Regions from separate parts of the Mesorhizobium sp. EU05-FHT14A09 genome, predicted to be linked through region 3. Evidence: predicted binding sites of a transcription regulator. Region 3 holds the regulator's gene; each other region holds the start of a gene.
The links. The regulator PhoB, encoded in region 3, activates phosphate uptake and scavenging genes when phosphate is short. The targets are predictions, from matches to a motif close to TGTCATNNANCTGTCAT.
Positions count from the first base shown of each region.

Region 1 (7,867 bases), on a different contig from region 3:
GATCACGCCGGTTTCGAGGTCGACACTGCCATCGCGCAGCGGTGTGCTGTCCTTGTCCGGCTTCGGCACAAAACGCATGCGTACGCCAGGTGCGTCCTGCGCGATGCGGGCCAGCAGGGCCGGCCCGAAATTCTCGACGAAGCCGTCGGAATTCCTCATCGTGAACGTCCGCGTCAGCCTCGCGAGGTCCAGCTTTTCCGCAGGGCGCAGCATGGCTTCGGCTTCTTCGACGATACGGCTGACATGCTGGCGCAGTTCGAGCGCGCGCGGGGTGGGGACAAGGCCACGGCCAGCCCGAACCAGCAGTGGGTCGCCTGTCGTTTCGCGCAGCCGCGCCAGCGCTCGGCTCATCGCGGAAGGGCTGAGCCGCAGTCGCCTTGCGGCGCGGGCAACGCTGCCTTCTGCAAGCAGCACATCAAGCGTGATCAGCAGGTTGAGATCGGGGTGCGACATGCCGGAGAGCATAACGCATGTCTGTTGTTTTGATGAGGCGTCATATGCACGAATGAAGTGCAAATGATGCGCCTTCCGCCATATTGGCTCCAGCTCTACCTGTCTTCCCGAGTTTTGAATCTGACAAAGACAGGGCATAGCATGCAATCGAACGCTATCGAACGTGGGGCAGCAAAAGGTCGCGCTTCGGACAGCGCCGGACGCTGGGCGCTGATCAGTCTGGCCCTGTCGATGTTGCTTTCCTCACTCGGTATCAGCATCGCCAACGTCGCCTTGCCATCGCTGGCTGAAGCTTTCGGAACGTCTTTTCAGAGCGTGCAGTGGGTGGTTCTGGCTTATCTGCTGGCGGTCACCGTCACGATCGTCACGGCAGGGCGGCTTGGTGACCTCGTCGGGCATCGCCGCATGTTGATCGGCGGAGTTTCGCTGTTTGCATTGGCCTCGGGTCTGTGCGGCATTGTTTCTTCGCTTTGGCTGCTGATTGCCGCGCGCGCCTTGCAGGGACTTGGCGCGGCCGTGTTGATGGCACTCAGCATCGCGTTCGTTCGCGATACGGTCTCGAAGGATAAAACCGGAAGAGCCATGGGGCTGCTGGGCACCATGTCGGCGATCGGGACCGCGCTTGGTCCTTCGTTGGGCGGGGTCCTGCTGACCGCGACGAGCTGGCGCGCGATCTTCCTGGTCATGGTACCACTTGCTGCGCTGAATCTTTTTCTTGCCTGGCGGTTCCTGCCCGGCGTGAAGCCGTCCGGGAAGGGTGGCGGTTTTGACGGTCCGGGCACGCTACTGCTCGGGCTTGCGCTCGCTGCCTATTCGCTTGCCGCGACCGTCGGCGGCGCGCATCCGGGATGGCCGAACATGGCATTGCTGGCAGGGGCCATCATGGCGGCAGGCTTGTTCGTCGTGGTCGAAGCGAAGGTGGCTTCGCCGTTGATCCAGCTGTCGGCATTCCGCGATGCAGCCTTTAGCGGCAGCCTGGTGATGAACGCGCTGGTTTCGACAGTCATGATGGTCACCTTCGTGGTCGGGCCGTTCTATCTGGCGCGGGCGCTCGGGTTGAACGCAGCGTCCGTCGGCATGGTGATGTCGGTTGGCCCGGTGATCTCCGCCCTGACCGGCATCCCGGCAGGCCGGATCGTCGACCGGTTCGGCGCCGCTTTCGTGGTCATCATCGGGCTTATCTTGATGACAGCCGGAGCCTCTGTGCTGGTTGCGGTGCCGGCATCAGTCGGGGTAGCAGGCTATATTGTGGGCATTGCCGTCCTGACGCCCGGCTACCAACTGTTCCAGGCCGCCAACAACACGGCTGTCATGATGGATGTCGGCCCGGACAGGCGCGGGGTCGTGTCGGGTATGTTGAGCCTGTCGCGCAATCTCGGGCTGATCACCGGGGCATCTCTCATGGGTGCGTTGTTCGCCTTCGTGTCCGGCACGGCTGATGGATCGGCTATGTATGCCGAGAACGTCGCCGCGGGGATGCGAGTGACATTCGCAGTGGCGGGGACGCTGACCCTGGCCGGGATCGTTATTGCGCTTCTTCTACGCCGCAGCGTCGTTGCACAGCCGGTTGACGGGTGATCCGACTACCGATCCGCCCGAGGTCGGGATCGCTGCGGTGGAGCGTTGTTTCGGCAAAGTTTCAGCTGTTTGTCATCTTAGCGTTATGGGCGGCCACTAGCGTTTTCTCACGGACGTAGGGGACGCGCTCGTGAGATCATCATCCGGAACATGGCGGTTTTGTCTTGCAGCCCTGGCGCTGCTCCTGGCCTTGCCCGCGGCGGCCGAGCCAATTCGCGGTGCCGGATCGACATTCGCCGCGCCGGCGATCGCAGCATGGGGAAAGGCCTACAAGGAAGCGCGCGCCGACGGGGGTGACTATTTCACGCTCGACTGGAGTGTCGACTATGAGCCGGTCGGCTCGCTGGCCGGTGTCATGCGGCTTTCGCAGCCCGAGATGGATTTCGCAGCGACCGATGCGCCGCTTTCGGCGGACGAAGTTGCCAAACGCAACGTGGCGCAGTTTCCGATCGTCATGGGCGGCATCGCGGTGGTCGCCAATGTCGCAGGCATCGAAGCCGGCAAGTTGCGGCTGAATGGCCCGGTGCTGGCCGATATCTTCTCGGGCCGGATCAAGAGCTGGGCAGATGCGGAAATCGCCGCGCTCAATCCGGACCTGCAACTGCCTGATCGCCCCGTCAAGGTGCTCTGGCGTCAGGACGGTTCGGGTTCCACCTTTGTTTTCACCAGCTACCTTTCCAAGACCAATGCCGAATGGCGCCAGAAATTCGGCGCCGCCACGCTAATCAACTGGGCGGTTGGGCAAGGTGTGGAAGGTACCGGAAAGCTGGTTGCGTTGTCTGCCGCGACGGCCGACAGCGTGACCTATCTCGAATATGGCCAGGTGGCGCGTGCGGGGCTCCCCGCCGTGCAGCTGCAGAATGGGGCAGGTGTCTTCGTTGCGCCGACGGCGGAGAGTTTCGCAGCCGGATTAAAGAGCATCACGTGGGATGCGTCCCGGCACTTCTTCGCTGATACCACCAACATGCCTGGCGATGGTGCCTATCCAATGGCTGCCGTTACCTATGCATTGGTACCGAAGGATCGCGGTGTCGAGCGGACGGAGCGTGTGCTGGACCTTTTCCGGCTGGCGTATTCGGCGAGGGGGGATGATACCCGTGCCCTGGGTTACGTCCCGGTGTCGTCGGAACTTGCCCGCCTGGTTGATCGCTACTGGTCGCAGACCCTGACAAATCTGAACAACTAGAGCGTCCCCAAAGGCGCGCCGAACCGTCCACACAGGAAGGCATAGCGACATGCAGGTCGACATCTTCAAGGACATCCTTGTCCCGGTCATCGGTGGCCTGGGCATCTTCATGCTCGGCCTGGAGTTCATGGCCAACGGCATCCAGGCGCTTTCCGTCAACAAGATGCGCGATTTCCTGGCGAAGGCTGCCGGAACGCCAATCAAGGGCGTGCTCGCGGGCACGCTCATCACCGGTGTGATCCAGTCCTCGACGGCCATGACCGTCATGGTGGTCGGTCTGGTCAACGCCGGCGTTGTCGCGCTCAGGCCGGCCATCAGCGTCATCATGGGCGCCAATATCGGCACGACGCTCGGCAATGGCCTGATTGCGTTGCCGCTTGGTCCGCTCGGCCTGATCCTGGGCGGGATTTTCGCGCTGATCTATTGCTTCGCGAAGAGCGAGAAGGTGCGCAACATCGCGCTCGCCTGCATGGGCTTTGCGCTGATCTTCTACGGCCTCAACCTGATGACCGGTGGCCTGCGCCCGCTGCGCAACATGCCCGAAGTGATGGAGTTGCTGCAGACGCTGAGGGCAGATTCTTACTTCAACCTCTTGAAATGCGTGTTGATTGCCGCCGGCGTCACGGCAATGATCCATTCGTCGTCGGCAACCATCGGCATCGTCATGGGGCTCGGCGCCGCCGGCGTGCTCGACTGGACCACTGCCGTTGCCTTCTCGCTCGGGGCCGATCTCGGCACCACGATCACGTCATGGATGGCTTCGCTCAACCTGTCCAAGAACGCCAAGCGCGCGGCTTACGCGCATATGTCGTTCAACGTCATCGGCGTCCTTGTCACCGTCCCGCTGTTCTTCGTCTCGATCGAAGTGCTGCGCTGGGCCATGCAGTGGTTCGGCGGCGACCCGAGCATTCCGGTGGTGGTCGACGGCAAGGATACTTTCCCGCTGGTTCCCGTCGCAGTCGGGCTCTACTCCACCTTCTTCAACGTCTTCAACACGGTGCTCCTGTTTCCCTTCGTTGGCGTGTTCGAGCGGGTTCTGTCGCGCATCGGTCATAGCGAGGCCGATGATGTGGAAGATTTCTCGGTGCCGAAATATCTCGATCGCCGCTTCTCCGGGGATCTTGGACAGGCGGTGCCGGCCGTGGAGCAGGAAACCGAGCGCCATCTCAAGGCCGGTGCGCTGTTCCTCGACATTGCCCGTTCCAAGAAGAGCGCGCCGAGCGATCCGGGCGAGCACTATCTGGCCACCGATATCCTGTCACGCGACATCCGCTCTTACTCGGCAGCACTTTTGTCGTCTGACATGCCGATGGACCAGCTCGACCTGGTTGCCAGCCTGATCGAGGAGGCTGACTTCACCGCGGCGCTTGCCGAGCAACTGCATCAGGTGGCACGCCGGGTTCGCCGCGAGACCTTCGGCGCGCAAGGCAAGGCGATCGTCGACACCGCGCTGGACAAATTGGATTTCGACCTGCGTGAAATCCTGCCGGATTTTGGCGTCAAGGCACCGCAGATGCCGGCTGGCCACGTCAATTTCCCGGAGGTCGACCAGCTTCGCGCCCAGATCCTGGCCGCAGGCGGCGGGGTCACTCCCGGGGAGCGCGGCGCATTGCTGGCGCTGCTCGGCAGCGTCGAGCGTGCGGACCTGTTGATCAAGCGCATCGATGCCGAACGCAAGTCGGTCAATCGCCAGGCCGTCATTGCCCGTGCGAGGATCCGGCGCGAACAGCGCGATGAGAAGGGCGGCATGTTCGGCGGCAATCTGGCGCCGGTGCCAGGCGAATGAATGCGCTTTGTCAGGCAAGGCCGGTTGTTGCCGGCCTTGCCTGACGGACTGCCAATTCCGAAGCAGCATCGTATCTCAATGCGGGCTTGCGGTTGGCCGGATGATGATTTCGCTCACATCGACGTCGGCCGGCTGGCTGATCGCATAGGCGATGGCGTTGGCGACCGCTTCGGCACTGATGGTGATCGCCCTCCAGGCCTTCATGGCTTCGCGCGCGGCAGTGTCCGTGATCGTATCGGCCAGTTCCGACGTGGTGGTGCCGGGTGAGATGACCGTGACGCGGATACGGTCGGTCTCCTGCCGCAGCCCGTCTGAAATGGCTCCGACCGCGAACTTCGTGGCGCAATAGACCGCTGCCGTCGGCGAGACGCTGTGGCCGCCGATCGACGACAGGTTGACGATCTGGCCGTGACCCTGCGCCTGCATCAGGGGCAGGGCGGCGGCGATGCCGTAGAGCACCCCCTTGATGTTGGCGTCCACCATCCTGTCCCACTCGTCCACCTTGAGTTCGGCAAGCGGAGACAAGGGCATGACACCGGCATTGTTGACGATGACGTCGAGCCTGCCGAATTCCTGCTGCGCATAGCGCGCAAAGGCTTCGACCTCGGCTCGCCTGGTGACGTCGAGCTGGCGCACGCGGACGGAGCCGCCAGTGGCGGTTATTTCGCTGCCAAGGGCCTGCAACCGCTCCAGCCGGCGTGCGCCGATGACGACATGCGCACCGCCCGCCGCCAGCACCCTTGCCGTTGCCTCGCCGATGCCGCTGCTGGCACCGGTGATGGCGACGACTTTTCCTGCAATTCCGTTCATCTGGGAGTCTCCATGTTCAGGCAGTGGTGGCGGGGGATCAATCGGGAAAATCAGCGCTGCGGGTCGTCTCGGCCCAGGCGTCGAAATTCGACCGCAAGGCGTCGAGGCGCTGGCGCGCGATGGTCAAGGCTGCGGCGCCGAGCAGCAGGCGCAGTGGCGCCTCGTCTGCTTCGAATGCCGAGATGATCGCGGTGGCGGCGCGCGCGGGATCGCCCGGCTGGCGGCCTGATGCGGCGCGGGTCGCTTCGCGGCGCTTTCCTGCGGTTTCGGCGTAGTCGTCGATGACGGTCGCGGATTCGACCATCGAGCGGCCGGCCCACTCGGTGCGGAACGCGCCGGGTTCAATGATGGTCACCCTGATGCCGAGAGGCTCGACCTCGTGGGAGAGCGATTCCGAAAGCGCTTCGACGGCGAATTTCGTGGCGTGGTAGTAGCCGGTTGCGGCGAAAGCGACGAGGCCGCCAAGTGACGAGACGTTGAAGATATGTCCCCGGCGGCGGGCGCGCATTCCGGGCAGCACCCTTTTCGTCATGTCGACGAGGCCGAAGACATTGGTGTCGAACTGGTCGCGGATTTCGCGGTCGGAACCTTCTTCGATGGCGGCGAGGTAGCCATAACCGGCATTGTTGACCAGTACGTCGATCGTGCCGAATTCTGCTTCGGCTTCCGACACGGCCCGCGCGATGGATGCGGTGTCGGTGACGTCGAGCTGCACGGCGAGCGCGCGTTCGCCATACTTGGAGGTAAACGCCTCCAAGTTATTGGAATTGCGGGCAGTTATAGCCGCGCGCCAGCCGCGTTCCAGCACGGCTTCCGCAAGTGCCTTGCCGAGACCGGAGGAGGCCCCGGTGATGAACCATACGGGATCGGTCGTCATGGTGAGTTCCTTTCGAGCGAGAGCGGATGTCCCAGCGGCGCTCACCGGCGGCGCAGGATCATGCCGCCATGGTGGAGGGTGTTGCGGTCGACGAAGTCGCCGTCGGCGGTGAAGCCGGTGTCGTCCCAGTATTCGATGTGAGTGCCGGTGACTTCGTAGCGCCCCTGGTAGGCGCTTTGCCTGCTGCCGCGCGCTTCGTCATAGCGGCCATCCGGCAGCAGTTCGTGGCGGACGCGGCCGTCATCCGTCGACCACATGCCGACATAGGGATGTTGTGTCATCTGTCTTTCCTTGATCTGGATGTTTGAACCCGCGGCCATTTCCGACGGCAGGGCCGGCGCCGCGGAAAGCGCGGCCAGGACCAGGCTGGACAAAACGTAACCTTGGCTGCGTAGGGTCATAGTTCGATCTCCGGTCGCGCCTTGCGTCATGCAATGTGACGTATTCCCTGGCTGGCACGACGGAACATAGGGTCATCGATTGGCGCGATCGACTTGCCAATTGAAAATGCCTTGGTTAGAAATCTTAACCAATGGCGGATGACTTCGAAGGCATTTCGGTGTTCCTGGCGGTTGCGGAAGCGCGCAATTTCCGCCTTGCCGGCGAGCGTCTCGGCGTCACCCGCTCGGCCGTCAGCCAGGCATTGCAACGGCTCGAGGACCGTATCGGCACGGCGCTGGTGCAGCGAACCACGCGCAGCGTCAGCCTGACGGAAGCGGGCGAGATGTTCTACGACCTGGTGCGGCCATCGGCGCAGGACATCAGCGAGGCCGTGCAGGCCGTTCGCGAAACGCAGATGCGTCCGTCCGGACTGTTGAAAGTCGTGGTGTCCTCGATTGCGGAGCGTTTCATTTCCGGGCCGTTGCTCGCAGGTTTCATGGCGGCCCACCCGGACGTGAAACTGGATGTCACCATCACGGACGCCGAGTTCGATATCGTTGCCGGTGGGTTTGACGCCGGGGTCCGACTGGGTGAGGTGATCGAGCAGGACATGGTCGCTGTGCCGGTTTCTGGGCAACAGCGACAGTGCGCTGTTGCTTCACCCGACTACCTTTGCCGACGCGACAAGCCGCTTCATCCGCGCGACCTGGCAGATCATGTCTGCATCGGCTGGCGCGCGCGGCCGGACACCGCGCCATATCGTTGGGAATTCACGGAACATGGCCGCGATTTCGAA
Region 1 covers NZ_JBYTDF010000002.1:493,507-501,373, reverse strand. Annotated here, with positions in the region: gene AC3WTO_RS09845 (LysR family transcriptional regulator) at 1-453, opposite strand, end outside; gene AC3WTO_RS09840 (MFS transporter) at 595-2,031, shown strand; gene pstS (phosphate ABC transporter substrate-binding protein PstS) at 2,162-3,217, shown strand; gene AC3WTO_RS09830 (Na/Pi cotransporter family protein) at 3,267-5,003, shown strand; gene AC3WTO_RS09825 (SDR family oxidoreductase) at 5,079-5,813, opposite strand; gene AC3WTO_RS09820 (oxidoreductase) at 5,851-6,690, opposite strand; gene AC3WTO_RS09815 (Atu4866 domain-containing protein) at 6,732-7,010, opposite strand; gene AC3WTO_RS09810 (LysR family transcriptional regulator) at 7,223-7,867, shown strand, end outside.
Region 1: pstS (phosphate ABC transporter substrate-binding protein PstS) is a predicted target of PhoB. The motif match lies at 2,102-2,118, and genes of this name have one in related genera.

Region 2 (7,867 bases), on a different contig from region 3:
CTCGTCGGCAAGCAGGATGTTGGAGCGCTGCACCAGCGTGCGGGCGATCGCCGCGCGCTGCTGCTGGCCACCCGACAGGGTCGAGGCACGTTGCCAGGCGACTTCCGGAATGCCGACCTTGGCCAGCGCCTCGCGGGCGAGCCGCTTTTCCTCGGCGCTGAACAGACCCAGCGTGCCGCGCCACACCGGAATGCGGCCGAGATTGCCGATCAGCACATTGGACAGAACGGAAAGCCGGTTGACCAGATTGAACTGCTGGAAGATCACGCCGATGTTGCGGCGAAGCCCACGGGCGCCACCCGAGAGCCGGCCATTGTTCTGCAGGCTGGCGCCGAAAATCTCGATCGTGCTGGAGCCGGTCTGGCCGGTCTCCAGTCCGCAGATGTGGCGCAGCAGCGTGCTCTTGCCGGAGCCGGAGGCGCCGATCAGCGCAACCATCTCGCCCTTGCCGATATCGAGGCTGACATTGTCGAGTGCGCGCTTCTTGCCAAAATTCTTCGACAGGTTTCGTATGCTGATGGCGTTCATGAAATCGCTCCTGGTTTGGGCCTTTGGCCCCAGCACCAATTGAGTGGTCGTCGATGGACGCGAGTTGCTTGCTTGTCCGGACATGCGACCGCGACCGGCAAGGCCGCGACGCCCAGCCGGAATTGGTTACCCGGTTACTGCTTGTCGATGACGGTCCGATGTACCGTTCATGTCAGCTGTGTGACCATTCACCGATATCGGACTGCCGGACCGGTCTTCGTAGCGTTCGAGGAAAGCTTCGGCGCTCAGGTTGCGGAAATCGTCGAGTGCGGCGCGCAGGCTGGCGTGATCCCAATCCCACCAGGCCAGCGCCTGCATGCGTTCGGCAACCGCCGGCTCGAAACGGCGGCGCATGAATTTAGCCGGCACACCAGCGACAACCGTATAGGGCTCGACATCCTTGGTGACGACGGCACCTGAACCGACGACGGCACCGTCGCCGATGGTCACGCCGGGCAGGATGGTGACGCCGTGACCGATCCAGGTGTCGTGGCCGACCACCACGCGGTTGGCGCGGCGCGCGGCAAAGAAATCGTCCTCATGCGCGGCGTCCTCGAAATAGTCGCCGGCCCGGTAGGTGATGTGATGCAGCGTGGCGCGCGACATCGGATGGTTGGTGGCGTTGATACGCACGGAGGCGGCTATGTTGGCGAACTTGCCGATGGTCACGCACCAGGTCTGGCCGTTCGGCATGATGTAGGAATAGTCGCCGAGCTCGGTTTCGATGAGCCGGCAACCCTCGGTCACTTCCGTGTAGCGACCGAGGGTGCAGTTCTCAAGGCGGGCTGTCGGATCGACAAACGGGGTCTCGGAAAGACGGGGCATGGTCAGGCTGCCTTTCGGTCCGGCGCGAAGCCGGTAACGTCGATCACGATGTCGGCGACCGCATTGCGCACGTCGGCGTCGTGGAAGATGCCAAGCAGGGCCACCCCTGCCCGCTTCTTTTCCGCGATCATCTCTACGACGACGGCGCGGTTGGTGGCGTCGAGCGAAGCGGTCGGCTCGTCGAGCAGCAGCACAGGATGGCCGGTGATGAAGCCGCGCGCGATGTTGACGCGCTGCTGTTCACCGCCGGAGAAGGTCGCGGGGGGCAATGCCCAAAGCCGCTCCGGCAGGTTGAGGCGGCTCAACAGGTCGCGCGCTTTCTCGGCAGCCTTGCTGCGATCGACGCCGCGTTCGACCAACGGCTCCGCCACGATGTCGAGCGCGCTGACGCGCGGCACGACACGCAGGAACTGGCTGACATAGCCGATCGTCTCGCGCCGGATCTCAAGCACCGTGCGCGGGGCGGCGCTGGCCAGGTCGACCATGCGGCCACGATGCAGGATTTCGATGCTGCCTTCGTTCACGGCATAGTTGCCGTAGAGCATTTTGAGGATCGAGCTCTTGCCGGCGCCGGACGGGCCGCCGAGCACGGCGCATTTTCCACCTTCGAGCACAAAGGTGGCGTCCGCGATCACCGGCAGCTCGATGCCGCCGCGCAGATGCATGGTGAAGGTCTTGGCCAGACCGGAAACGTTGAGAAGTTGCGTCATCACCGCGCCTCAGACTTGCAGGATCGAAGAAACGAGCAGTTGCGTGTAGGGCGCCTGCGGATCGTCGAGCAGACGGTCGGTCAGCCCATGTTCGATGACACGGCCGTCCTTCATCACCATCATGCGATGCGACAGCAGGCGCGCGACGGCGAGGTCGTGGGTGACGATGATGACGGCAAGGCCGAGATCATGAACCAGGCCACGCAGCAGGTCGAGCAGGCGCGCCTGCACCGAGACATCGAGGCCGCCGGTCGGCTCATCCATGAAGACCAGACGCGGCGCAGTGACCAGGTTGCGGGCGATCTGCAGGCGCTGGCGCATGCCGCCGGAAAAGGCGCGTGGCTGGTCGTCGATGCGGTCGGCATCGATCTCGACACGGCCAAGCCAATCGGTGGCGGTGGCGCGGATGTTGCCGTAGTGCCGGTCGCCGACCGCCATCAGGCGTTCGCCGACATTGGCGCCGGCCGAAACCGTCATGCGCAGGCCGTCGGCCGGGTTCTGGTGAACGAAACCCCAGTCGGTGCGCAGCAGCAGGCGGCGCTCGGCCTCACCCAGCCCGTAGAGGTCGCGCATTTCGCCGTCACGCATCCGGTAGGACACCGTCCCCGTCGTCGGGGCAAGGCGCGTGGAGATGCAATTCAGCAGTGTCGTCTTGCCCGAACCGGACTCGCCGACGATCGCCAGCACCTCCCCCGGCCAGATGTCGAAATCGACATCGGCGCAGCCGATGCGCTGGCCATAATGCTTGCTCACCGACCTGACCGACATCAGCGGCAGATTGTCGGTTTCGACCTCGGAGTTGTCGATCCTCACCGAAACAGTCATGACAGGGCCTCGCCGGACATTTCGCCGCTATGGCCTGCGGCCTGGTCGCCGCTATGGCCTGCGGCCTGGTCGCCGCGATGGCCAGCGGCCTGGCGGCTTTCGCAATGGTGGGTGTCGGAACAGACGAACATGCGCCCGCCGCGATCGTCGAGCACGACTTCGTCGAGATAGACCTGCTCGGCGCCGCACAGGGCGCAGGGCTTGTCAAAACGCTGCACTTCGAAGGGATGGTCCTCGAAGTCGAGGCTGATTACTTCGGTATGCGGCGGCACCGCATAGATGCGCTTCTCGCGCCCGGCGCCGAACAGCTGCAGCGCCGGTGACATATGCATCTTCGGGTTGTCGAATTTCGGGGTCGGCGACGGGTCCATCACGTAACGGCCCTCGACCTTGACCGGATAGGCATAGGTGGTGGCGATGTGGCCGTTCCTGGCGATGTCCTCGTAGAGCTTCACATGCATGAGGCCGTATTCCTCAAGCGCATGCATCTTGCGGGTTTCCGTCTCACGCGGTTCGAGGAAACGCAGCGGCTCGGGGATCGGCACCTGGTAGACCAGCACCTGGCCTTCCTGCAGCGGCGCCTCGGGAATGCGGTGGCGGGTCTGGATGATGGTCGCGTCTTCAGTGCTCGTGGTCGTCTCGACGCCGGCAACCTTCTGGAAAAACTTGCGGATCGAGACCGCGTTGGTGGTGTCGTCGGCCCCTTGGTCGATGACCTTCAGCACATCGTCCGGCCCCAGGATCGAGGCCGTCACCTGCACACCGCCGGTGCCCCAGCCATAGGGCATCGGCATTTCGCGACTGGCGAACGGCACCTGGTAGCCCGGCACCGCGATCGCCTTGAGAATGGCGCGCCGGATCATGCGCTTGGTCTGCTCGTCGAGATAGGCGAAGTTGTAGTTGGATGCTTGGGTGTGCGCGTTCATTCGGCGGCTTCCCTTGTTTCAAGAACCGCCTCGCCGGTGCGCTGCTCGTATTCGGAGCGCATGGTGCGAACCAGACCGAGCTCGGCCTGGAAATCGACGTAGTGCGGCAGTTTCAGATGTTCGACGAAGCCGGTGGCCTGGACGTTGTCGCAATGCGACAGTACGAATTCCTGGTCCTGCGGCGGAGCAACAAGATCCTCACCCAGCTCTTCCGCGCGCAATGCGCGGTCGCACAGCGACATTGCCATCGCCTTGCGCTCGGACTGGCCGAAGACAAGGCCATAGCCGCGCGTGAACTGTGGCGGCGCCTTGGCCGATCCCTTGAACTGGTTGACCATCTGGCATTCGGTGACCTGGACACGGCCGACCGGAACGGCGAAGCCGAGTTCCGGCATGAACACCTCGACATCGACCTCGCCGATGCGGACTTCGCCGACAAAGGGATGGCTGCGCGCATAACCGCGCTGTGTCGAATAGCCGAGCGCCAGCAGGAACCCTTCGTCGCCACGCGACAGCGATTGCAGCCGCATGGCGCGCGACATCGGGAATTCCGTCGGCGTCTGATTGATGTCACCGGGTTCGGACGCGGGATCGATGACGTCGTCGTCCTCGATCAGGCCCTCCTGGCCAAGGATGTCGGCCACGCGCATGACCGGTTCCTGGACACCGCCGCGCAGCGCACCGGTCTCGACCTGCGGATCGCCTTCGAGTTCCTCATCGAGCAGACGATGCGTGTAGTCGAACGTGGGACCGAGAAGCTGGCCGCCGGGCAGGTCCTTGTAGCAGGCGGACACGCGCCGCTCGACCAGCATGGCGCCGGTGTCGACCGGTTCGCTATGACCGAAGCGCGGCAGCGTGGTGCGATAGGCACGCACCAGGAAAATGGCCTCGATCAGGTCACCACGCGCCTGCTTGATGGCGAGCGCCGCCAGCCGGCGATCATAGAGCGAGCCTTCGCTCATGACGCGGTCGACGCCGATGCTGAGCTGTTCGGTGATCTGCTCGAGCGTCAGCGCCGGCACCGACCTGTCGCCGCGCCGGCGATCGGCCAGCAAGCGGTGGGCGTTATCGATGGCGGCCTCGCCGCCCTTGACTGCAACATACATCGATCAGCCCTCCATCTCGACGAGGCGCGCCGAGCGCGGCAGGCAGGCGATGGCATCGCCCGTGGTGAAGATGAGGTCGACGCCGCGCGGGAACCGCTTGCGATTGGCCTTCCACTGGGCGGCGAAATCCCGCGGCAGGCCGCGTGGCGCCAGCACGACACGATCACGGATGCCCGGCCCCTCGAATGTCAGCGGCGCACCCCCATCCAGGCCCGGCAGTTGCAGGATCAGCGTGGCGGAACGATCCGGATATTCCTGGGACCCTTGAGCAAAGCGCTCCAGCGGCGGCATGGTGAGGGGAGCACCGACCAGGGCGAAAGCGACATCGCCACAGGTCGCCATCTCGCGGGCACCGGTGTGGAAGGCAAGCCAGGCGCGCAACGCGGCATGTTCCGCCAGCGAGGCATCCAGCCAGAAGGGGGTATCGGCATCGATCAGCGCACAGGCCACGGCGCCCGCAGCGCGGCCGAGCGGCACTGGCGGCGCCACAACGGTATCGATCTCGACGATTGTCGCAGGCTTCGCCATCGCATCCATGACGGCACGAAAGACGGACTGGGCGTTGAGAACAGGATTGGAGAATCCACCCTCAAGGGCAATTGCTTCGTTCAGCATCAGTCCTCTCCTCGCACCATGGTGAAAAAGTCGACGCGCGTGGCAGCAGTCTGCTGGCGACGCGCCTCATCGACTTGATCGAGTTCGCGCCGCATCGGCTGGATCACTTCGGCATCGATGCGCGCCGCGGTTTCGGCGTTGCGGCAGAGCGCATCGATGATTGCGGAAAGCCGCACCTTGGCGTGATCGCGGCCAAGCGCCATGGCATGACCGACAGAGCCGTCCTCCAGCTTCACGCTGGCGCGGGTGACGGTCGCCTCGCCGACATTGAACGGTTCGCCGGTGCCGCCGACGCGTCCACGCAGCATCACCAGGCCAGCCTCGGGACCACGCAAAGGCGTATGCCTGGGCTGCAGCCCGAGCGTCGCCCACAACGCATTCAGCCGTTCAGTGCTGCAGCGCGCCAGAACCGCCATCCGGTCCTTTCGCGCGGTTTGATCCGCCGTGATATTCATGCCAACCTCAAATTTGTCTATTGATCTAGACAACTAGATAACTTAACTTGTCTTAGACCCGTTGAATGACGGAAGAATGACAACAATGGTGATGTGAGGAAAAATGTCGAAGTCGGCATTGCATCGAGGGGTCGGCGTCGCGCTGTGGCGACAGATCGGCGACGAGATCCGGCGCGGCATCGGCAGCGGTCTGGCCGACGACAACGGCCGCCTGCCGCCCGAAGCCGAGCTGGCGACACGGTTCGGCGTGAACCGGCATACAGTGCGCGCGGCAATTGCGGCCCTTGTCCATGAAGGCGTGCTTCGGAGCCAACAGGGACGCGGCACCTATGTGCGGCGCCAGAGGCGCCTGACCTATCCGATCGGCGCCAGGACACGCTTCTCCGCCGGCCTCGAAGGCCAGGCGCGGGACCGCCAGATTGAACTGCTGGACCATGCGCGCGAGCCGGCCAGCGCCACGGTTGCCGCAGCGCTCGGGCTGGAGACATCCGAGGAAGTCATCCGCCTCGAGATGCGCGGCCTCGCCGATGGCATTCCTGTCTCTCGGTCCACTGCGTGGTTTCGTGCCGCGCAATTCCCCGATATCGCCGACTATTTCGCCAGCACCCACTCGATCACCCAAGCGCTGGCACTGTCAGGCATCACCGACTATCGCCGCGCCTCGACAACCATCGAAGCGCGCCATGCCGACGACACCGACACGCGTGATCTGCAGCTTTCACCTGGCGCCATCGTGCTGGTCGCGCGTGGCATCAATGTCGACAGCAGCGACAAGCCAATCCAGTATTCACAGACGCGTTTCTCGGCCGATCGCGTCGAGCTGACGGTCAGCCCTGGTTAGGCGCTCAGCCCCATAGCATCAGGGCGATCCAGCAGCCGATGATGAAAGCTGCCGCGATCGGAACACCCCAATCCGAAAGGAAGTGTACGGGACGGTTTGTGTCGAAGTGGAGGAATGCCATAGCATACCCTCCTTTAACGGGCTGGATGTCGCCCTCTGCAGCCGAGCCCTGTTTCGGCTGTCGACCTCACGAATTATACACCCAGGTGGCATTCTTCGGCAAACGGATCGTGAACCGGCGCACCGGCTCGAAATCGGGAGTCGATTTTCGGAAGACCGCAAATCCGCGACGGGGGCGAACGCGTCGCTTGGACGCAACTCATCTGGCGAATGCCGCGCCCGAATTGCGGCGGATGAAGGCATAGGCAATTCCGGCAACGATGGTCATCAGGCCGGCCCAGACCAGCCCGAAAGCCGCCAGTTCACCTTCCTGGCCGTTGGTAGCCTTGTCGAACATCGCCACCGCGATCGTCTGCGAGCGCGGCCCTGACAAAAGCACCGAAATCGCCAGTTCCTTGCCTACGCTGAGAAAGACGAACAGCCAGGCCGAGACGATGGCCGGCGACAGCAGCGGCACGACGATGCGGCGAATGAGTTGCAGCGGCGAAGCCCCTGAGATGGACGCTGCCTCCTCGAGTTCGCGATGGATCTGCAGCACGCCCGTATAGGTGTAGCGCAGGCTGAACGGCACCGCCCGGATGACGAAGGCAAGGGCCAGCAGCCAGATCGTGCCGTAGATGGCGAACGGTATCTGCAAGCCGATCTGCATGACAGCTGCCCCCATAACGATGCCTGGAAACAGCATCGGCACGGTGCTGAGCTGATCGAGCATGGAGCTGCCGGGCGCGCGGCGCGCCGTCAGCCAGCCGATGATGATGGTCAGCAAGACCGCCACCGAGGCGGCGACGGCTGCGATGGTGATCGTGTTGGTGGCATATTCGAGATAGGAGCTCTCCTCGAAAACCGCATTGAAATTCTTCATCGTCAGCAGCTTCAGGTTCGCCCACCGCATCGGCGCCATGAAAGGCGTTGCCGC
Region 2 covers NZ_JBYTDF010000001.1:51,896-59,762, reverse strand. Annotated here, with positions in the region: gene phnC (phosphonate ABC transporter ATP-binding protein) at 1-528, opposite strand, end outside; gene AC3WTO_RS00245 (DapH/DapD/GlmU-related protein) at 655-1,353, opposite strand; gene phnL (phosphonate C-P lyase system protein PhnL) at 1,356-2,063, opposite strand; gene phnK (phosphonate C-P lyase system protein PhnK) at 2,073-2,831, opposite strand; gene AC3WTO_RS00230 (alpha-D-ribose 1-methylphosphonate 5-phosphate C-P-lyase PhnJ) at 2,885-3,814, opposite strand; gene AC3WTO_RS00225 (carbon-phosphorus lyase complex subunit) at 3,811-4,920, opposite strand; gene phnH (phosphonate C-P lyase system protein PhnH) at 4,924-5,535, opposite strand; gene phnG (phosphonate C-P lyase system protein PhnG) at 5,535-5,990, opposite strand; gene phnF (phosphonate metabolism transcriptional regulator PhnF) at 6,094-6,831, shown strand; gene AC3WTO_RS00205 (ABC transporter permease) at 7,151-7,867, opposite strand, start outside.
Region 2: phnF (phosphonate metabolism transcriptional regulator PhnF) is a predicted target of PhoB. The motif match lies at 6,056-6,072, and genes of this name have one in related genera.

Region 3 (7,867 bases):
CCCATGATCATGAACACCTTCATGGTCACCCAGCGCGTGTTGATACCGGCCAGATTGGCTGCTTCCGGATTGCCGCCGATGGCGAAGACGTAGCGTCCGAAACGCGTACGATTGGTGACGAAGGTCATGATGAGCCCGACTGCAATCGCCATCAGCACTGGGATGGCGATTCCGTGCGCAATGAAAAGACCACCCTCGGGAACCGTGATGTTGTTGGCGGCGGCATATTTGTTCACCACCCCGACGGGCCAGGGATAAGAATTGGCGATCTTCACAGCACCGAGGATGATCCCGCAGGAGACGACAGCCAGGAAGACTTCCGCCCAGACCGGGCGCAGGGGAAACTTGAAGCGCTTGCGCTGCACGCGGCCGTTGAGCAGCATCGCGACCACCCCGGCGCATGCCACAAGACCGAGCACCCAACTCCATGTCGATCCGATCGAGCCAGCCGGCCCACCACCCATGAGCTGAAAAGTTGCATCCATCGGCGCCACCGTTCGGCCGCTGGTGATCCACCAGGCTACGCCACGCCAGATCAGCAGGCCGCCAAGCGTGACGATGAAGGCAGGCACCTCCAGATAGGCGATGATGAAGCCCTGCAGCGCGCCGATTGCCAGGCCGACCACGATGCCGGTGGCCAGTGCGATGATCCAGAGCCACGGATTGCCGAGCTGCATGCCCATCACCCGGATCAGGAACTCGGCCTGGGCAACGCCCATTACCATGCCGATCACGCCTTCGACAGAACCGACCGACAGGTCGATGTTGCGCATGACGATGACCAGCACCATGCCGGTCGCCATGATGGCGACGGAAGATGTCTGTACCGACAGGTTCCAGAGATTGCGCGGCGTCAGGAACAGGCCGCCGGAAAGCAGGTGCAACCCGACCCAGATGATCAGCAGGGCTGCAACCATGCCAAGCATGCGGGTGTCGAGTTCGGTCGCCTTGAGGAAGCGTCCGAGTGATGTCAGTTCGGCTGCGCGGGCGCGATCGACCGGCGCATTCGAGGTCGTATCAGTCATGATATTCCTCCCTAGAACAATTCCAGCAAAAGTGCGCGGCGGTCTTGCGTTCGGAATTGCGTAAAAACAAAGAGTTAGAGCGTTTCCGCGAAGAGCCGAAACGCTCTAACCATGCGCCGCTTTGGCGCCTTTGGCATGCCATTTAACAGGGACTTGTCGGCTCCGGGGTGGGAGCCGTTGCAAAAGACCACGGCACTCAGGCCGTGGTCTCCTTCGTTACAGCAGACGTGCTTAGTCGCAGGCCTTGACGGAACCGGCCTTCACGCCCTGGCAGACGACATCCTTGGAGACCCAGCCGGCGTCGATGACGACGTTGAGATTGTCCTTGGTGATCGCGACCGGTGTCAGGAACACCGACTTGACGCTGTTGCCGCCGGGAGTGGTGAAGTCGGTGACCTTGGCGATGTCGGTCGTCTTCTTGCCATCGGCGAGCTGCGCCGCGATTTCAGCGGCATTCTTGCCGAGGTCGCGGGCATCCTTGAACACCGAAACAGTCTGCGTGCCGAGCGCGATGCGGTTCAGCGCGGCATGGTCGCCATCCTGGCCGGAGACCGGAACCGAACCGGCAAGACCTTGCGCCGCCAAAGCAGCGATCGCACCACCGGCAGTGCCGTCATTCGCGGCCACCACGGCATCGACCTTGTTGTCGTTGGCGGTCAGGAACTGCTCCATGTTCTTCTGGGCATTCGCCGGCAGCCAGCCATCGGTGTAGGCCTCGCCGACATTCTTGATCTTGCCGGCATCGATGGCAGCCTTCAGCACTTCCATTGCGCCCGAAAACAAGAAATCGGCGTTCGGATCTGTGCTGGAACCTTTGATGAAGACGTAATTGCCTTCCGGCTTCACATCGAACACGCCCTTCGCCTGCAGGCGACCGACCTCCTTGTTGTCGAAGGTCAGGTAGAAGACGTCCTTGTTTTCGATAAGACGGTCGTAGGCGATGACGGGAATGCCTTCGTCGACGGCCTTCTGCACTGCCGGACCAATGGCGGAGGTGTCCTGCGCCAGGATGACGAGCGCGTTGGCGCCCTGCGAGATCAGGCTTTCGACGTCGGTGAGCTGCTTGCCCGGATTCGATTGCGCGTCGGCGGAAATATACTTGTCGCCGGCGGCCTCGATCGCCTTCTTCATGGCGGCTTCGTCGGTCTTCCAGCGCTCTTCCTGGAAATTGGACCAGGACACGCCAATGACCTTGTCTTTCGCCTCGGCGACAGCCGAAAGCGCGAGCGTCATGGCGGCACCCGCCAGAATGGCGGCCGTGAATTTCCTCATTTTTTCCTCCCCGCGCCCAAAGGCGCGCTTTTTGTGTGCGTTGGCCGTTGGAGAAGCTTTTTTTCGAGCTTCGAAAAAATAATCGCGCAGGTATGGCTTTCTGTCAACGGGATTCAAGCCGTTGACAGTATTTTTTTCGAAGCACGAAATAATGATGACGAGAGCTGCATGTTCTGCCACTATCTGTGGAGGAGCGCTCCGTCGAAACAATGAAAGCGAAACGGGTTTTGCATTCGTTCCCGCATCGACCTATGCACGATGGATGCGCATCCGGAACAGCCACCGGACGCAACGGCTTCAACGCTCGCGAAGCCGGCGGGGGAGGAACGGCAAGAACATGACTGTCGGGATCCGTCACGACGATTTGCGCCGCAGGAACCGCGCAATGGTGATTGCCGCCGTGCGTCGCTCCGGCGAGCCTTCCCGCACCGAAATCACCGCCATCACTGGCCTCAGCCATTCGACCATCTCGACGATTTCATCCGACCTCATAGCGGAAGGCATCCTGCGCGAAGGCCGCAGCGAACCGACGGCATCGAAACGTGGCCGTCCACAGGTGGGACTGCAACTCGACCCAAACGCTGCGGCCGTCCTGACGGTCGTTCTGTCGCTTAACCTGGTGACGGCGGCAGCCGTCGACTATTCCGGCAAGGTGCTGGCCGAGGAAACACGCCGTCTGGACACTCTGTCTCTGCCGCGAGAGGCGCTGATCGGCGAGTGCGTCGAAATCGTCAGGCGGCGGCTCGACGACCAGAGTCTTAAGAACCATCAGGTGCTGCGCATCGCCTTTGCCGTTCAAGGTACGGCGGATTCACACGCGCGCACCATGTTGTGGACGCCGATCACCCCACATGGAGAGATTCCTTTCGCCGATATCCTGGAAAACGCTTTCGGCATTCCTGTTATCGTCGAGAATGACTGCAACATGATGGCTGTCGCTCTTCGCTGGCGCGGCACGGACCGTTACCGCGACGACTTCATTGCCGTTGTGCTTTCGCACGGTATCGGCATGGGCATCGTGCTCAATGGCGAATTGTTCATCGGCACCCAGTCGTCCGGCGGCGAGTTCGGACACATGATCCACCGGCCGAATGGCGCATTGTGTCGCTGCGGTCGCCATGGCTGCGTCGAAGCCTATGCCGGCAACTACGCGATCTGGCGAAACGCCCGGGGACTGGACGAGAACACCGAACCTGCCGCGGATATTCCCGACGACGAAATGCGGATGCTGGCTGAAAAAGCGCGGGCGGGCGATGGTCCGGAACGCGAAGCCTATGAACGGGCAGGCACGGCTCTCGGCTATAGCCTCGGTTCGCTTTTCGCCGTCATCGATCCGGCACCTGTGACCTTTGTCGGTATCGGGGCGACAGCTTTCGACCTGATTGAGCCGGCCCTGCGGCGCGCAATTGCTCAGACTGCCGGCGGACAGCATTCGAATTCGATCGTGTTCAACATCGAGCCGAACGAGCAGATGCTGATCCGCGAAGGCTGCGCCATGCGCGCGTTGACCTTCATTGATCAGGAGATCTTCGCGCTTGGTGGCCCGACAGCTTCGGCGCCTCAGCTTGTGGAAGCCTGAGCCCGCCGGTTAAAGCAATTCCAGGAAAAGTGTGTAGCGGTTTTCCGTCCGGAATTGCGCAAAAACAAAGAATTAGAGCGTTTCAGCGCTTCCGTAAAAACAGAAACGCTCTAAAGCGCCGCGCGTCCTAGTGGACGCACAAAGGACGCTCCAACTCTTTTGTCCGGCGCATGACGGCCGGCGCATGCCACCCTGCCTTTCCGAAAATCGATTCCGACTTTCGGGGTCATGCGCTAATCCTCGCGGATGGCATAGCCCGAGCCGCGGATGGTACGGATCACATCCGGCATGCGGCCGTTGTTGACCGCCTTGCGCAGGCGACCGACATGTACGTCCACCGTGCGTTCATCGATGTAGATCGTCTCGCCCCAGACATTGTCGAGCAGCTGGCTGCGCGAGAAGACCCGGCCGGGGTGACGCATCATGAATTCCAGCAGCCGGAACTCCGTCGGCCCGAGGCGGATCTCGCTCTTCTTGCGATACACCCGGTGCGACTCGCGGTCGAGCACGATGTCGCCGACCTTGAGCACGGAAGACAGCACCTCCGGCTTCGCCCGGCGCAGCAGCGCCTTCACGCGTGCCATGAACTCCGGCATCGAGAACGGCTTGACCAGATAGTCGTCCGCACCGGTGGAGAGGCCGCGCACACGGTCACTCTCCTCGCCGCGCGCCGTCAGCATGATGACCGGCAGACGCTCGGTTTCCGGCCGCATGCGCAGCCGACGACAGAGTTCGATGCCGGAGACCGCCGGCACCATCCAGTCGAGCACCAGCAGATCCGGTACGTTTTCCTGAAGCCGGATTTCGGCTTCGTCACCTCTGGCGACCACTTCGACCTGGTAGCCCTCGGATTCCAGATTGTAGCGGAGGAGAACGCCCAGCGGCTCCTCGTCCTCTACCACCATGACGCGCGGCGCGATCATCTTGCCGTCCGTCCTGTGATCAGGCCGCCGGAACGGCGGCAGCCGTCTCGTCGAGCTTCGGCCTATTGGGCGGCAACTGCTCGCCCGTCAGCACGTAGAAGGCGTTTTCGGCGATATTGGTGACGTGGTCGCCGATACGCTCGAGGTTCTTGGCGCAAAACAGCAGATGCGTGCAGGCCGTGATGTTGCGGGGATCTTCCATCATATAGGTCAGCAGTTCGCGAAAGACCGACGTATATTTGACATCGATCTTCTCATCGTCTGCTCTCAGCTGGGCGAGACCCTCTGCGTCTTTCGCCGCATATTTCTCCACGACGCCGTCTACCTGGTTGAGCACCAGATGCGCCATGGAATCGATCGAATGCGAAAGATCGCGCGGCGTGGCGCCCTGCCCGACCGCTCCGACACGTTTGGCAATGTTCTTGGCCAGATCGCCGATGCGCTCCAGGTCCCCTGCCATGCGGATGGCGCCGACCACGGCGCGCAGATCCTGTGCCATGGGCTGGCGCTTGGCGATCAGCGTGATCGCCTTGCTGTCCAGCTCACGCTGGCGCGCGTCCATGATCGCGTCGTCCGAGACGACACGTTGGGCAAGTCCATTGTCTGACTTGAGCAGCGCCTTGGTGGAGCTTTCAACCATCGAACTGGCCAATTCACCCATGTCGCTGATGAGCCTGCTGATCTGTCCGAGCTCTTCGTCGAACGACGCAACGGTATGTTCGCCCATATCTTGTGTCCTTTTTTCCTCGGCAGCAATCGCTCACTCAGCCGAAGCGGCCGGTGATGTAGTCCTGCGTGCGCTTGTCGTCGGGGTTGGTGAACATCTTGTCGGTAGCGCCCTCTTCGACCAGATAGCCGAGATGGAACATCGCCGTGCGCTGCGAGACGCGAGCGGCCTGCTGCATCGAGTGCGTCACGATGACGATCGTATAGTTCTGGCGCAGTTCGTCGATCAGTTCCTCGACCTTCGCGGTCGCGATCGGATCGAGCGCCGAGCACGGCTCGTCCATCAGGATGACTTCCGGCGACACTGCGATGGCACGCGCGATGCATAGGCGCTGCTGCTGGCCACCGGAAAGGCCGGTGCCGGGCTCAGCGAGGCGATCCTTCACCTCGTTCCAGATCGCCGCTTTCTGCAGGCTGGACTCCACGATGCGATCCATATCCGCCTTGTTCTTGGCAAGGCCATGGATACGCGGCCCGTAGGCGACGTTCTCATAGATCGACTTCGGGAATGGATTGGGCTTCTGGAACACCATGCCGACGCGGGCACGCAGCTCCACCACATCGATTTTCGGATCGTAGATGTCTTCGCTGTCGAGCGTGATCTTGCCACCAACCTTGGCCGCGTCGATCGTATCGTTCATGCGGTTGAGGCAGCGCAGGAAAGTTGACTTGCCGCAGCCCGAGGGGCCGATCAGCGCCGTCACCTGGTTGAGGCGGATGTCGAGATTGACGTCGAAGAGCGCCTGCTTATCGCCGTAGTGCACGGTGACCTTGTCGCCGCGCATCTTGATGACTTCGTTGGTCTGGGCGCTCATCTGGCTGCTCACTGCCTGTTCGAGGGTCTTTTCCGTCATGATATTCATATCAGGCTCCCTTTCTACCAGCGCCGTTCGAAGCGGCGCCTGAGCACGATCGCTGTGATGTTCATGGCCATCAGGAAGACCAGAAGGATGATGATTGCACCGGACATGCGTTCCACGAACGCGCGTTCGGCTTCGTTGGCCCACATGTAGATCTGCACCGGAAGTGCCGTCGCTGGATCGAACGGGGTTGCGGGATAATTGGCGACGAAGGCCACCATGCCGATCAGCAGCAGCGGCGCCGTTTCACCGAGCGCGCGTGCCAGGCCGATGATCGTGCCGGTCAGGATGCCGGGCGCTGCCAGCGGCAGGATATGCTGGAACACCATCTGCATCTTCGAGGCGCCGAGGCCGAGCGCGGCCGACCGGATCGAAGGCGGGACGGCTGCGAGCGCGGCACGTGTCGCGATGATGATGGTCGGCAACGTCATCAGCGTCAGCACCAGGCCACCGACGAAAGCAGCGGAGCGCGGCATGCCGAGGAAATTGACGAAGACGGCGAGGCCGAGCAGACCGAACACGATCGAGGGCACCGCGGCCAGGTTGTTGATGTTCACTTCGATCAGGTCGGTGAAGCGGCCCTTCTTGGCGAATTCCTCAAGATAGATCGAGGCGGCAACACCGATCGGAAGCGCCAGCAGCAGCACGATCACCATCATGTAGAACGAACCGATGATGGCGACACCGAGGCCCGATGTTTCCGGACGGCTGGACGCGCCGAAGGTGAACAGGCCGGTGTTGAAATGCTCGGCCATGGCGCCTTCGGCCTTCAGCTTGTTCATCCACTCGACCTGCTGGTCGGACACCTTGCGGCGATCCTCCGGCACCGAGAGGTCGATCTGGCCCTTGAAGGCGGAATCGAGGTTGGCACCAGCAAGAATATCGACGGTGCGCGTGGTACCGATGACCTTGGGATCCGAGACCACCACATCGCGCAACTGCACGCGAGAGCCATCGGACAGGAAGCCCTTCAGCTTCGTCATCATCGGCTTGTTCTTCGCGTCGATGCCGAGTTTCTCGGCAAGTGCCTTCTGCGCCAGCACCGGATAGTTGGCGGTCAGCAGGACTTCAGGGTCCGTTGCCCGCTTGTTGTCCGGATCGATCACCTTCTCGTCGAAGGTGATCGGCAGCGACACCGTCGTCTGCCAGAAGGATGTGTAGCCCTTGCCCAGGATCGACACGAGCATGACGACGAGGAAAGCCAGGCCGACAAGGATCGCAAGCACGCCATAGAGGCGGAAGCGGCGTTCGGCGGCATAGCGGCGCTTGAGGCCGATGTCGCGGCGCGCAGGAGCCGTGGCTGTCGCGACCGTATCCAGAGTGACGTCGGTCATTCGTACTGCTCCCGGTATTTGCGCACGATGTAGAGGGCGACGATATTCATCACCAGCGTCAGCACGAACAGCGTGATGCCGAGCGCGAAGGCGACCAGTGTCTGCGGCGAATTGAATTCCAGATCGCCGGTCAGCTGGTTGACGATCT
Region 3 covers NZ_JBYTDF010000003.1:640,857-648,723, reverse strand. Annotated here, with positions in the region: gene AC3WTO_RS14740 (sugar ABC transporter permease) at 1-1,025, opposite strand, end outside; gene xylF (D-xylose ABC transporter substrate-binding protein) at 1,257-2,297, opposite strand; gene AC3WTO_RS14730 (ROK family protein) at 2,635-3,876, shown strand; gene phoB (phosphate regulon transcriptional regulator PhoB) at 4,110-4,799, opposite strand; gene phoU (phosphate signaling complex protein PhoU) at 4,819-5,526, opposite strand; gene pstB (phosphate ABC transporter ATP-binding protein PstB) at 5,564-6,388, opposite strand; gene pstA (phosphate ABC transporter permease PstA) at 6,403-7,719, opposite strand; gene pstC (phosphate ABC transporter permease subunit PstC) at 7,716-7,867, opposite strand, start outside.

Region 4 (7,867 bases), on a different contig from region 3:
CCGCGGCGATCGGTGGTAGCGGGGCTGCTGCCGGGAACGACGATTTGCTTTCCGGCGTGCTTGTCGTGCGCAACTCCACGGCGGCAGCTCGGGAAACGGTCGCTTAACCTGCCCAGGGCCCATCCAGAAAAAAGCGTGGTGGGTGCGCTTGACCCTCCACTTGGTGGAGGCGGTAGGACGGTTGCATGAGCGAAAAAATGCACACGATCGGCGACCTTTCGCGGCTGAGCGGCATCTCGGTGCGGCGGGTCCGTTTCTATTCGGACAAGGGATTGCTGCCACCGACGACCCGGACCTCCAGCAACTACCGGATTTATTCGGATGCCGATGTCGCCCGCCTCGATTTGATCCGAGCCTTGCGCGAAGCCGGCATCAGCCTTGCCACCATCCGCAAGATCCTGTCCCGGCGTCTTTCGCTGAAAGATGTCCTGGCGATGCGGCTCGAAACACTCGAGGCCGAGATCGCTTCCCGACGCCGGATCGCCGCCGTGCTGCGCACCACGCTCAAGATCGACCAACCGACCGAAACCGACTTGAGGAGACTTTGGACGATGACAATTCTGTCCCAGACGCAGATGCGAACCATGATGGAGCGGTACTACGACAAGGTGGCCGTACACGCCGACATGGGCGAAGACTGGAAGCGGCAGATGATCGACGCTTCCATGCCGCAATTGCCGGACGACCCGACACCCTCACAGATCGACGCCTGGAACGAGATCACGGCAATGTTTGCCGACGAGAGCCTCCTGGCGGAAATGCAGGCCGACACCTCCACCATGTGGAACGGCGAATTCGATCCGGAAGCCTACGCCGAAGCGACAAATGCGACCCTTGCCAAGGTCAGGGTCGCAATCGCTGAAGGGAAGGAGCCTCTTTCCTCGGCCGGTGCCGCCATCGCGCGTCAGTGGTTGCAGAAATCGGCGCAAGCGATGCGTCGCGAGCCCGATCGTGCCTTCCTTGACTGGCACCTTGGCCAATACCGCAAGCATCATACCCGTTCGGCCCGCTACCAGGAACTGCTTGCCGTTCTGCGCGGAGAGGAACCTGGCCAGAAGCCCGGAAATGAATGGCAGTGGATCAACGAGGCAATGACACCGCTGCTGGGTTCTGCAGAGCACTGATCGACGGTTCCGGGCTTATCCCGGCGCGCGCCGAATGGCTCGTGCCGGGTAAACCATCCATTGGGCGATAGTTTACTGCGCCGTCCAGCCGCCATCGACTGGCAGCGTCGTGCCGGTGATCTGCTTTGCGGCATCCGAGCAGAGAAAGACCGAGAGCGCTGCGATCTCTTCCACCGTCACGAATTCCTTGGTTGGCTGCGCAGCAAGCAACACATCATGCTTGACCTGCTCCTCGGTCATGTTGCGCGCCTTCATCGTGTCCGGGATCTGCTTCTCGACCAGTGGCGTCCAGACATAGCCCGGGGCGATCGCGTTGACGGTCACGCCGTCCTGAGCAGCTTCGAGCGCCACCGTCTTGGTGAGACCGGCGATGCCATGCTTGGCCGAGACATAGGCAGACTTGAAGGGGGAAGCGACCAGCGCATGGGCGGAAGCCGTGTTGATGATACGGCCCCATTTGCGTGCCTTCATGCCGGGCAAGGCAGCCTTGATCGCGTAGAAGGCAGCAAGCAGGTTGATGCGGATGATCGCTTCCCACTTGTCGTCGGGGAATTCCTCGATCGGCGCGACGAACTGGATTCCGGCATTGTTGACGAGGATATCGACGCTGCCGAAGGCTTTCTCGGCCTCCTGCACCATGGCAGTCACTTCCTCCCCCTTCAGCATGTTGGCGCCGGAATAGCGGCACTGGACGCCGAAATCCGCTTCGATCGCCACGCGCTCCTTCTCGATCTCGGCAGGATCGCCCAGCCCGTTGATGGTGACGTTGGCGCCTTCGGCGGCGAAAGCCCTGGCAATGGCCAGGCCGATGCCGCTGGTTGAACCGGTGACGAGCGCATTCTTTGAAGTCAGGGAGCCCATGGCGATCTCTCGGCTGGCAGTTGAGGTGACATTCTAACTAGGTGCATTGCAGCAAGTTTCCATCACAAACATGTGTCGATTTCATCTCGGAACCGACAAACAGCTGAAATCGTTCATCGACCCGACACAAACCCGTCATGCTGCCATGCAACATGACAGGCGTTATTTCTGATGTGACATCCCAGTCCCGAGGTGACAGCTTGGAAATCGCCGACGTCGTGAAGCGCGCCTATGCCATGCCGCTGACCAATCCCTCTTTTCCACCCGGCCCCTATCGTTTCTTCGACCGCGAATATGTCATCATCACTTACCGCACCACGCGCGAAGCGTTGGAAGCAGTGGTGCCGGCGCCGCTGGAGATCGATGGCGAACCGCTGGTGAAGTACGAATTCATCCGTATGCCGGACTCCACCGGCTTTGGCGATTACACCGAAAGTGGCCAGGTCATCCCCGTGCGCTTCAAAGGCCAGCACGGTGTCTACGTCCATTCCATGTATCTGGACGACGACGCGCCGATCGCTGGCGGCCGCGAGCTATGGGGTTTCCCAAAGAAGCTGGCCAGTCCCAAGATCGTCAACGAAGGCGAAGTCGTTGTCGGCACGCTGCATTACGGCTCGGTGCTCTGTGCCACCGGCACGATGGGATACAAGCACCGCGAAGCCGACCGTGACCAGGTGATGGCCGCACTGACCGCGCCGAACTTCCTGGTCAAGATCATTCCGCATGTCGACGGCACGCCGCGCATCTGCGAACTCGTGCGCTATCACCTGACCGACATCACGCTCAAAGAAGCCTGGACGGCCCCCGCCGCGCTGGATCTTCGCCCTCATGTCATGGCCGATGTAGCGCGCCTGCCGGTGCTCGAAGTCGTTTCGGCGTTGCACTTCACTGCCGACCTCACCCTCGGCCTTGGCGAAGTCGTCCACGACTATCTCGCCGGCTGACCCTTCTTAATCATGTGCCGGAGTTGACCGTGCTGGACCGCTACAGAACGAAGGCGAACATCGCCACCATCCAGGAAATCGCCTCGCAATACGACCGCGTCGCGCTCGTACTGCAGGGTGGCGGTGCGCTTGGGGCCTATCAGGCTGGCGTTTACCAGGCACTGTCCGACGCCGGCTGCGAACCGACCTGGCTCTCCGGGGTTTCGATCGGCGCCATCAATGCCTCGATCATCGCCGGCAACGAGCCGAGCCGCCGCCTGCAAAGGCTGGAGCAATTCTGGCAGACGATCTCCGGCCGCAAGATCTGGGCCTACACACCTGAAGGCGATATCTATCGCGACATCCGCAATCGCACCAGCTCGTGGATGACGATGACGATGGGACAGCCAGGTTTCTTCAAACCACGCTTCCCTAACCCCTGGCTGGAACAGACAGGTGCCGAGGGCGCTACCAGCTTCTATGACACGGCGGAATTGAAGGACACACTTGAGCGACTGATCGATTTCGACGTGCTCAACGATGGCCGCAAGCGCCTGAGTGTCGGAGCCGTCAACGTACGCACCGGCAACTTCGTCTATTTCGACACCGACAAGGTCCGAATCGGACCGGAACACATCATGGCCTCGGGTGCGTTGCCTCCGGCCTTTCCCGCGATCCGTATCGAGGGTGAATATTATTGGGACGGCGGCATCGTTTCGAACACGCCGCTGCAGTACCTGCTCGATCAGGAAGAGGATCGCAGTTCACTGGTCTTCCAGGTCGACCTGTTCAGCGCCCGCGGAATGCTGCCGCGCGGCATGCCGGACGTGCTGTCGCGTCACAAGGACATCATGTATTCCAGCCGCACACGCCAGAACACCGACAATTTCAAGCGCATCCATGGGCTGAAGATGCAGCTTCTCGACGCGCTGAAGCGCGTGCCGGCAGAAATGCGGACGCCCGAGGAAGAGACGCTGATCGCTGACTATTCCGACGCCGGCATCGTCAACATCATTCACCTCATCTACCAGCACAAGGGCTATGAGGGCCACGCCAAGGATTACGAGTTCTCCGGCACCTCGATGCGCGAACACTGGGACATGGGACTCGAGGATACGCAGCGTACGCTGCGCCACCATCAGTGGCTGACTCCGCCGACGAACGTCGAAGGCGTCGCCATCCACGACCTGCATCGTGAGGATCCGACCTGAGGCCAATGCGGCCAGCCTGGATCGCAGGCGTCAGAACCGCAGGCTGATTCCTGCGCGGCGCAACAGCCAATAGAACGTTCCGGTTGCGCCGATGCAGAGCCCTACGGCCCACCAGAACCCGCTCTCGCCATGTGTGAACGGCAGGCCGGATGTGTTCATGCCGAATATGCCGACCACCAGCGTGCCTGGCAAAAGCAATGCGCTCATCACGGCCATGGCTTTGAGGCTGCGGTTTGATTCATCAGCCAGCTCCGCTGCCATTTCCTCCTGCAGCAACCGGGCACGGTCGTTGATCATGACGATTTCGCGGTCGAGCCGCTCGAGTCGTGTCGACAAGCGTTGCAGCACTGTGTGGGCGGCCGGCGAAAGCTGCCATTCCTCGCGGTCCTCGTCTTCAAACAGTGCGACCATGCCGGAGACCGGCCTGTGCAGGGACACCGCCAGTCGGCGCACCTCCTTCAGTCGCCGGCGCTCATCGCTCAGCCGCTCGGTGACCAGATTGTCTTCCACTTCATCAAGCTTTCGCCCTGCTTCGGCGAGCCTGAGGCCGGTGTTCTTGCAAAAGGCTCCGACGATCGCCTCGAACAGATCGAAGGCTGTGGGCAGCTTCAACCCATCGCCCAGCGCTCGGCGCAGTTGGTCGACCCCCTCCAGGGAATGACGGCGCCCGGTCACCAGCAGACGCTCGGTCACGGCGAAATGCAGCCGACCGATCGTGCTGGAGCGCCGTTCGATATCCTTGTGCATGTCGGCTGATACGCCATGCACCACCCCGTCCTCATGACCGAGGACCAGACTGTCATGCCCTTCCAGTATGGCACGCGAAGCATGGGGAAGCCGGCAGGCATGCCCCACCCAGCCGTGCGCACGCTGGTCGACCAGATCCACATGCAGCCACACCCACCCTTCGGTAGCGGCGAGGGCGGGTTCGATATCCTTCTGCGCAAGAACAGTCGCGGGCTGGCCCGGCAGCGCCTGATAGGCAAAAATCAGGCCGGGCACCTGCTCAGTGTTTTCACTACCCGGAAGATTGAAACGCGGCGCTTCATTCATAAACGACACCGAGCCTTCTTTAGATGAACGCGATCCCGAAATCTCGGTCCATCATCTTGTTGCAGAAACCGCAAAGAGGCTGGCGCGGTTTCACCGCGCCAGCCTCGCTTGACGAAAGAGCGCAGCCCTAGAACAGCGCGCGCATCAAGACGAACAGACCGAAGGCCAATGCGATCGAGGCCGGCAGCGTCAGCACCCAGGCGAGCAACATGTTGCGCACCGTCGACCACTGCAGACCGGAACCATTCGCCGCCATCGTACCGGCAACGCCCGACGACAGGACATGGGTGGTCGAGACCGGCAAGCCCAGCATATCGGCAGCCCCGATCGTGCCCATGGCGACCAGCTCAGCGGAGGCGCCCTGGCCATAGGTCAGGTGGGTCTTGCCGATCTTTTCGCCAACCGTGACAACGATGCGTCTCCAGCCGACCATAGTGCCCAGCCCCAGCGCGAGCGCAATCGCGATCTTGACCCAGAGCGGGATGAACTTGGTCGCGTTGTCGACCGCCTTGTGGTAGGCCGTCACCACCTTCAGATCATTGGCTTCCATCGGCAGCAGCTTCTTCTTGTCGATCAGCTTGAGCGCTTCGCCGATCAGGTAGATGTCGTTGCGTGCGTTGCTGACCAGTTCGATCGGCAGTTTCTCGACCGATGGATAAGGCGACACCAGCGTGTTGGTCTGCTGGATAAACGTCTGCAGCGCCGGCGTGGTCTGGTCGGTCCAGGTTTTCGTGCGCACAGCTTCGCTGACAACGGCCTTCGCGTCAGTGACCGTAACGCCGGGCTTCACATACTTTCCGAGCACGGTATCAACCTGCGTGGCCGCAGTCTTGTAGGCTTCGAGATAATTGACGTCCGGCGTACGGTTGAGGGCAAACGCGGTCGGAACCACGCCGATCAGGATCAGCATGATCAAGCCCATGCCCTTCTGGCCGTCATTGGAGCCATGCGCAAAGGAAACACCGGTGCAGGTGAAGATCAGCAGCGCGCGGATCCACAGCGGCGGAGGGGTGTTGCCTTTCGGTGCTTCGTAGAGCGCCTTGTTGCGCACGAGCAGCTTCATCACCAGAAGCAGCAACGCCGCCATGCCGAAACCGAACAATGGCGAAATCAGCAGCGACATGCCGACTTCGGTCGCCTTCGTCCAATCCACACCGCTGGTGGCACTGCCGGCCGGCGCCAGGAACTGGTTGGCAAGGCCGACACCGACGATCGATCCGATCAGCGTGTGCGAGGAAGAGGACGGCAATCCGAGATACCAGGTGCCAAGGTTCCAGATGATCGCCGCCGTCAGCAGCGAGAACACCATGGCAAGACCGGCGCTTGAGCCGACCTGCAGGATGAGTTCCACCGGCAGCAGCGAGATGATACCGAAGGCAACGGCGCCACTTGCGGTGAGCACGCCGAGGAAATTGAAGAAGCCGGACCACATCACGGCAAGTTCCGCCGGCATGGAATGGGTATAGATCACCGTTGCCACCGCATTCGCGGTGTCGTGGAAGCCGTTGACGAATTCGAAGCCGAGCGCGATCAGCAGCGCTAGGCCGAGCAGGATCCACGGCACGGCAACAGCGCTGGTCAGATCCTGGCTCAGCGCATAGCCGACATAGATGAGCCCGCCGATCACGATCGCCAGGAAGACTGGCATGAACCACTTGCCGGCCATGCTTGGCCCTTCGAGCGGATGCTCGGGTCGCGGAATTCCTATTTCACTTGAGGTTACGTCCACCATTGTCCCGCTCCTTTTGCAGTGCAGCAAAATTCACGGGGGACCCTATTTTGGCTAAGTGAACCTGATGTGACGGCTTGTCGCGCACGCTGTGTGGCAGACAGGTGAAGACCCTATTCAGGATGAGGCTAGATGTCTCGACCCCATAATTTCGAACACCAACGTGCCGCTCAACTAAAAATTCCAATAAGATGCAATATTTATCGAAATCTCTCGACGTTCGTTCGCCCTTTGTTAAGCAAACACCCGATCTACACTTTGTTTACCATTTGCCTTAACCGGTCCGCAAGTGAAGCATCGCAAGATAGGCCACGGTTCGAAAAGAGACCGTCGAACGATAGTCATAACCGGGCAAAGGGTACCACAATGACCAAGCTTCTTTCGCGCTTCTTCAAGGATGAATCGGGCGCAACCGCCATCGAGTACGGCCTGATCGCCACTTTGATCGCTCTTGCGATCATCACTGGCGCCGGCGCCATCGGTACGAACCTCGGCACCCAATTCACGAACATCGCCAACAAGCTGAAGTAACAATCGTCTTGATTTCGCAGCCGAACAGGCTGCGGTCATGAGATAGAGGCCGCCTCCGGGCGGCCTTCGTCGTTTTCACAACCGCCCCCCTCTCGCGCCAGCGACCATAGAACTGCCCTCGATGCGCACTATATTGAGATCGATGTGCACAGATGAAGAAGCAGACAAACGATGAGACAGCATCGCGCTATCATTATTTATGGGCTGGTCCTGGCGATTGCCTCTGCTTTGCCCGTCAATGCCCAATCCCTCCAGCCGGTGCGGCCGGGCGTCAATTCGATCGGCCAGGCCGATCTTCAGGCGCTACGCAATCAGCTTCAGCGGCAGCAGTTCCAGCAACAGCAGCAAATCTACCGTGAGATCGACCGGCAGGTTGTCGTCCCACCGCAAACGGTAGCGCCAGCGATCCGGCAACCTTGCCAATCGTCGAGCAAT
Region 4 covers NZ_JBYTDF010000005.1:364,657-372,523, forward strand. Annotated here, with positions in the region: gene AC3WTO_RS19715 (LacI family DNA-binding transcriptional regulator) at 1-107, shown strand, start outside; gene AC3WTO_RS19720 (helix-turn-helix domain-containing protein) at 186-1,124, shown strand; gene AC3WTO_RS19725 (3-hydroxybutyrate dehydrogenase) at 1,197-1,985, opposite strand; gene AC3WTO_RS19730 (acetoacetate decarboxylase) at 2,186-2,929, shown strand; gene AC3WTO_RS19735 (patatin-like phospholipase family protein) at 2,959-4,119, shown strand; gene AC3WTO_RS19740 (transporter) at 4,150-5,172, opposite strand; gene AC3WTO_RS19745 (inorganic phosphate transporter) at 5,300-6,904, opposite strand; gene AC3WTO_RS19750 (Flp family type IVb pilin) at 7,268-7,432, shown strand; gene AC3WTO_RS19755 (hypothetical protein) at 7,604-7,867, shown strand, end outside.
Region 4: AC3WTO_RS19730 (acetoacetate decarboxylase) is a predicted target of PhoB. The motif match lies at 2,108-2,124, and genes of this name have one in related genera.